Regions from separate parts of the uncultured Salinibacterium sp. genome, predicted to be linked through region 2. Evidence: riboswitches for the same ligand, from Rfam matches in the RefSeq annotation. Region 2 holds a riboswitch; the other holds the start of a gene.
What was found. A riboswitch is a leader RNA that binds a small molecule or an ion and turns the genes downstream of it on or off. The one in region 2 is predicted to bind thiamine pyrophosphate.

Region 1: it holds a riboswitch for thiamine pyrophosphate, as region 2 does, so the genes downstream of both, AACZ26_RS06080 (ECF transporter S component) here and thiM (hydroxyethylthiazole kinase) in region 2, are expected to answer to the same signal.

The regions. Positions count from the first base shown of each region.
Region 1 covers NZ_CAXBBH010000001.1:1,226,168-1,230,196, forward strand. Annotated here, with positions in the region: gene AACZ26_RS06065 (VanZ family protein) at 1-35, shown strand, start outside; gene AACZ26_RS06070 (DUF3097 domain-containing protein) at 32-883, shown strand; gene AACZ26_RS06075 (LLM class F420-dependent oxidoreductase) at 904-1,830, opposite strand; TPP riboswitch at 1,858-1,968, shown strand; gene AACZ26_RS06080 (ECF transporter S component) at 1,999-2,631, shown strand; gene AACZ26_RS06085 (ABC transporter ATP-binding protein) at 2,703-4,029, shown strand, end outside.
Region 2 covers NZ_CAXBBH010000004.1:149,966-153,994, forward strand. Annotated here, with positions in the region: gene AACZ26_RS13095 (bifunctional hydroxymethylpyrimidine kinase/phosphomethylpyrimidine kinase) at 1-1,051, opposite strand, end outside; gene thiE (thiamine phosphate synthase) at 1,048-1,686, opposite strand; gene thiM (hydroxyethylthiazole kinase) at 1,710-2,519, opposite strand; TPP riboswitch at 2,511-2,602, opposite strand; gene AACZ26_RS13110 (MDR family MFS transporter) at 2,874-4,029, shown strand, end outside.

The DNA.
Region 1 (4,029 bases), on a different contig from region 2:
GCAACGCTGCAACACCACTTAACCTCGATCGGTGACTGACGACCGCTACTCCCACGACGTTCTCGCCGATTTCAGCATCCAGCGAGGCCCCGCTGTGCTTCCGAAAGTGCCAATCGAGCCCGGCATGGTTATTGAAGTGTTGGCCGACGGCTACGTGGGCGCGCTCGTTCGTTTCACCGATGGCCTCATGGAACTCGAAGATCGGAGCGGCCGCTCGCGCGCCTTTCCGCTCGGCAGCGGCTATTTGATCGATGGTGTTGCTGTGGAGTTGGTCAAACCAGCTCCTAAAGTCGGTGCGGCTGCCACTCGCAAGACAGCGTCAGGTTCATTCGCGGCGCCTGAGCAGCGCGCTCGCACGGCTCTCGCGAGTCGCATTTACGTCGAGGGGCGCCACGACGCTGAGCTCGTAGAAAAGGTCTGGGGAGACGACTTACGCGCCGAGGGAGTTGTCGTCGAGTTCCTCGGCGGCATTGATGACCTCGAAGCGATCGTCGCGGACTTTGCGCCTACCTCCGAACGCAAGCTGGGCATCCTCGTCGATCATCTTGTTGCCGGGTCGAAGGAGAGCCGGATTGCAGAAGCCGTGGGGCGCGGCAAGTATGGCAAGCACGCGCTCGTGGTCGGGCATCCATTTGTGGATGTCTGGCAGGCGGTCAAACCTCACAGTCTCGGAATCACTGCCTGGCCCACCGTGCCGCGCACGATCGAGTGGAAGCACGGAATCTGCGAGGCGTTTGGGTGGCCGCACGCGGATCAAGCCGACATCGCGCGGGCGTGGCAGTTTATCCTCTCGAAAGTGAAGAACTACGGCGACCTTGAGCCTGCGCTGCTCGGACGGGTCGAGCACTTGATCGACTTTGTGACGGTCGACCAAGACTCCTAGCGATAATCGCGTCGACCCTTCTAGTCGAGCTGAGGGAGCACTTCGCGAGCGAGAAAGTCGAGCTGGTCCAGGTCGTGGAAATCCATGACCTGAAAGTACACACGGGTGAAGCCGAGTGTTTTCAGCTCAGAGATCTTGTCGACCACTTCGCTAGCTGTGCCCGCAAAGCCGGTGTGGCGAAGATTTTCGGCCGTGCTGTTCGCCGCAGTGGCCCGCGTATCGATCTGAGCTTCCGTAGCGCCGACGGCTGTTGTGCCCGCAATCGAGAGTACGAGCGTTGACGGGTCTCTGTCGATCATTTCACAGGCCGCCTGAACGCGGTCGAGGCGTTCTTTGAGCGGGGCAACCGTTGCAAACCCCGCGTTGTACTCGGCGGCGAATGTGGCTGTCAGCGCGGGGGTGCGGCTCGGGCCGCTGCCTCCGATGATGATCGGCAGCGGGCTCTGAACCGGTTTGGGCAGCGCGGGGGACTGGGTCAGGGTGTAGTGCTTTCCCTCATAGGAGAACATTTTCCCCGGTTCGGTGCCCCAGATGCCCGTAATCACGTCGAGCTGTTCTTCGAGCAGCCCGAATCGTTTGGCAGGAAAAGGGATTCCATAGGCTTCGTGTTCACGCTCGAACCAGCCGGTGCCCAGACCCAGCTCGATCCGCCCGCCAGACATATCGTCGACTTGAGCAACCTGAATCGCCAGAATTCCCGGATGCCGGAAGGTCGCCGATGACACGAGCGTGCCGAGCCGAATGGTGGACGTCTCGCGCGCAAGCCCCGCCAAGGTCGTCCACGAGTCAGTCGGTCCAGGAATGCCACCGTTGCGGTCATCCATCGTCAGATAGTGGTCCGATCGAAAGTAGCCGGTGAACCCGAGTGACTCAGCTGCTTGCGCCAGCGTGAGCTGATCGGTGTAGCTCGCGCCGTTCTGAGGTTCGGTAAAGATGCGGAAGTCCATCGTCTGAGCCTATTGATGATTAGACTGGGAGGCGAACACGGGAGTCCGGTGAGCCGGGCTGAGAGGGAGCTTCTCCAAGCTTCGACCGTCGAACCTGATCTGGATCATGCCAGCGCAGGGAGCAGACACTCTTGAAACCCGTGCCATTCACTAGTGAAAGGCACGAAAGTGACCACAACAGCATCATCCTCGTCAACTACTCGCCCATCGACTCCGGGATCGCGTTTTCAGTGGCGCGTCATCGATATTGTCGTCGCCAGCGTCATCGGTGTTGCGAGCGGACTGATCTTCGTCATCTGGAACGTTGCGTCGACGCCGGCGCTCGCTCCGTTCTCTGCGCTCCTGCCGGGCCTGCAAGCAATCGGCGGGGGTTTTTGGCTGTTCGCCGGTGTGCTCACGGCCCTCGTCATCCGCAAGCCTGGTGCGGCCATCTACGGCGAAGTTGTCGCGGCATCCGTCTCTGCGCTCATCGGCAACCAGTGGGGCCCCCTGACGCTCGTGAGTGGCGTCACGCAAGGTCTCGGCGCTGAGCTCGTGTTCGCGGCATTCCTCTACGCCAACTGGCGGGTGAGCGGTGCCATTCTCGCCGGTGCTGGCGCCGGGCTTGCCATGGCCATGACCGACCTCATCCTCTGGTACCCCGGCTCGGCACTGCCGTTCATCCTGATTTACACCGCTGCTGCCATCGTCGGCGGAATGCTGATCGCAGGCCTGCTGTCGTGGCTTGCCACTCGAGGGCTCGCAGCAACCGGAGCGCTCAACCGTTTCGGTGCCGGTCGTGAGATTGCGAAGCGAGTCTGAGCTCCGTCACTCCTGCTGGCGTCACCGTAGAAGGATGGGGGTGGCGCCACTCCAGCAGGCTCGCCTGGGCAGTGCGCGGCCTCGATCTGCGCATCGAACCGGGCGAACGAGTGCTTATCTTGGGGGAGTCCGGGGCAGGAAAGTCGACATTCCTCCACGCCCTTGCCGGGGTGGTCGGTGACGACGAAGGGGAGTCAGAAGGTTCCCTTCTCGTAGATGGCCAGCATCCGGCATCCATTCGCGGTCGCACTGGCCTGGTGATTCAAGACCCCGACAGCCAGGTGATTCTGGAGCGCGTTGGTGACGACGTCGCATTTGGGTGCGAAAACCTCGGGGTGCCGCGCGACGAGATCTGGCCACGAGTGCGCCACAGTCTCGATCAGGTCGGGCTCGACGTTGCCTTGGATCGAAACACGAGTGCGCTCTCCGGCGGGCAGAAGCAGCGGCTTGCGCTCGCCGGTGTGCTTGCCATGCGGCCGGGACTCATCGTGCTCGATGAACCCACCGCCAACCTTGATCCCGAAGGAGTCACCGAAGTTCGGGATGCCGTGATCAGGGTTGCTGAAGCGACCGGCGCAACCATTGTGGTTGTCGAGCATCGCGTGTCGGTGTGGAGCGATGTTGTCGACCGAATCGTTGTGCTTGCCGCCGGTGGGGGCGTCATCGCTGACGGAGCGCCAGCGGAAGTGCTTTCGCGCCAAGGTGAAGAGCTTGCCGCGCGCGGGGTCTGGATTCCGCAGTTTCCGCCACCGCGACCTCAACGCTCAGTGCGGGCAGAGCAGCACACGCTCCTCACAGCAGACCGACTCGCATTCGGCCGCGCCAATAAAGCCATCGGAATCCCGTTCGACCACGAAATTCTTAGCAGTCATGCCCTCGCTATCACTGGACCGAACGGCGCGGGAAAATCCACCCTCGCGTTGACACTCGGCGGGCTACTCGCACCGGTAGACGGTGCTGTGGTCGCGAACCCTGCACTCGCGAAGGGTGCTGGCGTGCATCCGATTCGGTGGAAGTCTCGCGAACTACTCACGCGCATCGGCACCGTTTTTCAAGATCCAGAGCATCAGTTGCTGACGAGCACGGTCCGCGCCGAACTTGAAGTTGGCCCGCGGGCGCTGAAACTTTCCGCCGCTGAAACGCGCGACAGAGTAGATGAACTACTCACGCGTTTGCGCCTCGACCGGCTAGCTGAAGCAAACCCATTCACCCTCTCTGGTGGCGAGAAACGTCGTCTCAGCGTCGCTACAGCCCTTGCTACGCGCCCTCCAGTGCTCGTGCTCGACGAACCAACCTTCGGCCAAGATTCCCGCACGTGGAGTGAACTTCTTGCACTCCTTGCCCAGCTAGTGGATGACGGCAGCAGCGTCATCGCCGTCAGTCACGATCGTGAGTTCC
Region 2 (4,029 bases):
CATCCTGAGCTAGGTACCAGACGAAGTCACCCCGGTCGAGAGAACCATCCCCTAGCGCCCGCACAAAGTCACCACCATCGATCCGGGCCCGCACAGAGGCGATCTCAGCCCACCACTGCTCCCGCACCTCAGCCGCGGTCGGCGCCGTCTCCACACCCCCACGGTGCCACGCCCCCGCAAAGTGACTAATGGGTCCACGCCCGCCACCCACCTGCAACGATGCACCGGCATGGATGCTCTCGCTCAACCACCGCTTCGACTCCCCCACAGCGGCAGCCCAATCACCGCCGGCCGCAATCCGGGTCGCGAGCGCACTCGACAGCGAACACCCTGTTCCGTGGGTGTTGCTGGTCTCTATCCGGATGCCGCCAAACTCGGTCACTACGGGTGCGTTCCCCGAGCGCGCATCTACGAGCGCATCCGGAGCCTCCGCCCCGCTCAGGTGTCCGCCCTTGGCCACTACGCGCACCCCGTAGGAGGCAGAGACTCGCCGCGCCTGCTCCAGCACCTCGGGCCACGTCTCGGCGGCAGGTTCCGCGGCGATGATCGCGAGCTCGGGGATATTGGGCGTCACCAGGTCACACACCCGCACGAGGTCGCGCAGCGCCTGCTCGGCTTCGGCATCCAACAGTCGGTCACCACTTGTGGCGACCATCACCGGGTCAAGCACCACCACGGGTGGCTGCACTCTTTCAAGCCACGCACGAACGACGTCCACGACCTCGACGGTGCCGAGCATGCCGATCTTCACGGCATCGATAGCGATGTCGTCGCTCAGGGCATCGAGTTGTTCGCGCAAGAAATCAGCGGGCGGCACGTGAACACCACGCACCCCGAGAGTGTTCTGGGCCGTCAATGCCGTGATCGCCGCCATCCCGTAGCCACCATTGGCCGCAATCGACTTGAGGTCAGCCTGAATACCGGCCCCACCCGACGGGTCGCTGCCAGCGATGCTCAGCACCCGGGGAATCCGTACCCCACTCGCGCTACCCACACCGCTCACGCTCGGCACGACACTCCCACCGGCTCCGCCCACAGCGCTCCCGCTCACGCCGTCACCTCCGCGTCGGCAGCCCACGCTGCGGCGAGCGCCCGCGCCGCCTCGCGCGGATCGGCAGCACCACAAATTGCGGAAACCACCGCACCACCGCGAGCGCCACTGGCCCGCAGCAGGGGGAGATCGTCCTGACCAACTCCCCCAATAGCTACGGCGGGCAACCCGCTGAGCGCAATGAGCTCGGCCATACGAGCGTGCCCGAGCGGTTCGGGAGCATCCTTCTTGCTCGTCGTGGGGTGCAGCGCACCAATGCCGACATAGTCGACTCCGGCAGAACGCACACTGGCCGCATACAGTTGATCTTCCGTCGACGCGCTCAGACCCACGATCGCTCGCGGACCCACGAGAGCACGCACCGACGCGACGGGCAGATCGCCCTGCCCCACATGCACGCCCGCAACCCGGGCTCCCATTTCTCGGGCAGCCAGATAGACGTCTACCCGATCATTCACGAGCACAGGAACCTTCAGCGCTACCGCCGTCGACACCCGCAACACCAGATCGAGAAATTCGCGCGCCGGCATGTTCTTCTCACGCAACTGCACGAGCGTCACTCCCCCGGCCACCGCTTCGTAGACGAGATCAACAAGGTCGTGGCCAGCGGCACGAGCCTGGGCTGAGTCCGTCACCAAATATGTCGACAGGTCGAAGCTCACGCGATCACCGCCCGTGCTGCAATGTCGTCCGCCGAAACTTCGCTCAGCGCATCCAAGAGGGCCACCGCAAAGCTGCCCGGCAGCGCCGAACGCTCCGCCGCGAGATCGGCCGCCACCGTGTAGACGCTTGTCGCCGCAACAGCCGCTGTCAGCGCATCCGGAGTCACCGCCGCAAATGCCGCCATGATCGCCCCGAGCGCACAACCGCCGCCCGTCACCTTGGTGAGTACCGGATGCCCGTTCGTGAGCCTCACGACACTCACGCCATCGGTCACCATGTCGGTCGCTCCCGATACCGCGACGGCGCCTCCCGTCGCGCGCGCGAGCATCTGGGCGGCGGTGAGGGCGTCATCCACGCTGCTCGTACTGTCGACGCCTCGACCGCCCGTTCCGAGTTCGGCGAGCGCCAGAATCTCCGAGGCATTGCCTCGCACTAGCGATGGACCGAGATCACGCAGACGATGAGCCAGCGACGTGCGCACCGGCAAAGCACCGATGGCAACCGGGTCAAGCACCCACGGCGTTCCGGCAGCATTGGCGGCCGGCGCAGCTTCGAGGGCGGCAGCGCGCTGCTCTTCGCGACACGTGCCCAAATTGATGAGCACTCCGGAGGCCACCCCGGCGAACATGCCCGCCTCTTCGGGAATGTCCACCATCGCTGGTGCCGCCCCCACGGCCAACAGAGTATTAGCGGTGAAGCCCACCACCACGTTATTGGTAATGCACTGCACGAGTGGCGACGTCGATCTCACCGCCTCGAGCGCGTCTTGAGTGGCGGTCAACAGCAGTTCTGGCGTACGCGACATGCGCGACATCCCTTCGCTAGTTCTAACTAGATCAGGTTCGACGGGTGTGTTCTCAGCCCCGCAGGGCACCCCGTGTCACAAGTTATTTCTTCCAACATACCGGTTCGGGCGGATGCTCGGACACGGGCACCAGACTGTTCAGAGTCATCGGCCTTCCGCTCCGTGCGGGCGCGCAGTGCGCGAGCGCATCCACCCCGAATTGGGCTCCCATTCACCCCGCTCAGCACGAAATGGGAATTATTGTGCTGACGAATGTCGTTGCACTGAGCAAGAATAAAGATGACGACTGATTTGTGCGCCCATTCGACACCGGCTGCTGCTTCGTCCGACCGCTGAGAACACGACAGGATTTTAATGACTAGCACCGCGCCGATCACCGGCAGCATTCCCCTCCCCAGCTCGGCTGAGGGGTCTTCAACGAGCTCGGTCGATAACAGCGGTCGCAACCGTCTCGTTATCGCGCTCATGCTCGCGGCAACTTTCGTCGTGTTCCTCAACGAGACGTCGCTTGTTGTCGCAATCCCCGGCATTATGGAAGATCTCAACATCCAACCGAGCACCGCTCAGTGGTTGTCGACATCCTTCATGCTCACGATGGCGGTCGTGATTCCCATAACCGGATTCCTCATCCAACGGTTCACGACCCGCAGCATCTTTATCGCCGCGATGTCCCTCTTCACCGCTGGCACTCTGTTGGGAGCTATTGCTCCCACGTTCGTGCTGCTCATTGTGGGACGCGTGGTTCAGGCCTCGGGCACCGCAATCATGCTTCCGTTGCTCATGACCACCGTCATGACTCTCGTGCCCCCGGCTACGCGCGGCAAGACCATGGGCAATGTGTCTATCGTCATGTCGATGGCACCCGCCGTCGGCCCTACGGTCGCCGGTCTCGTGTTGGCGGTCTTTGACTGGCGCTGGGTCTTCATCGTCATGATCCCCATCTCCGTTACCGCACTCGTGCTCGGCATCACCAAGGTGAGGAACGTCACCGACCCCCGCAAGGTCTCGATTGACATTCTGTCCGTCATCCTTTCGGCTATCGCTTTCTCAGGGCTCATTTATGGGCTCTCGAGTTTGGGCGAATCTGCGAGCGGTGACGTGCTGATTGCTCCCGCGATCCCGATTGCCGCCGGCGCCGTGAGCCTCGTGCTGTTCATCATCCGCCAGCTCGCGTTGCAGAAAACCGATCGCGCGCTGCTCGACCTGCGCACCTTTGCCGCGCCCGGCTTTGCCGTGTCGATCTCTCTCATGATGATCATGATGGCGGCGCTCTTCGGCACGATCATCCTGCTCCCCATGTTCACTCAAGACGTTCTCGGCCTTGAACCGATCCTCAGCGGACTGCTCGTGCTGCCCGGCAGCCTTGTCATGGGAGTGCTCGGCCCGATCGTCGGTCGCCTCTACGACAAGGTCGGCCCGCGGCCGCTCATGATCCCCGGCGCGATCGTCGTCAGTGCCTCGCTCTGGAGCTTCACGATGCTCTCCGAAACAAGCTCGCCGTTCATGGTCG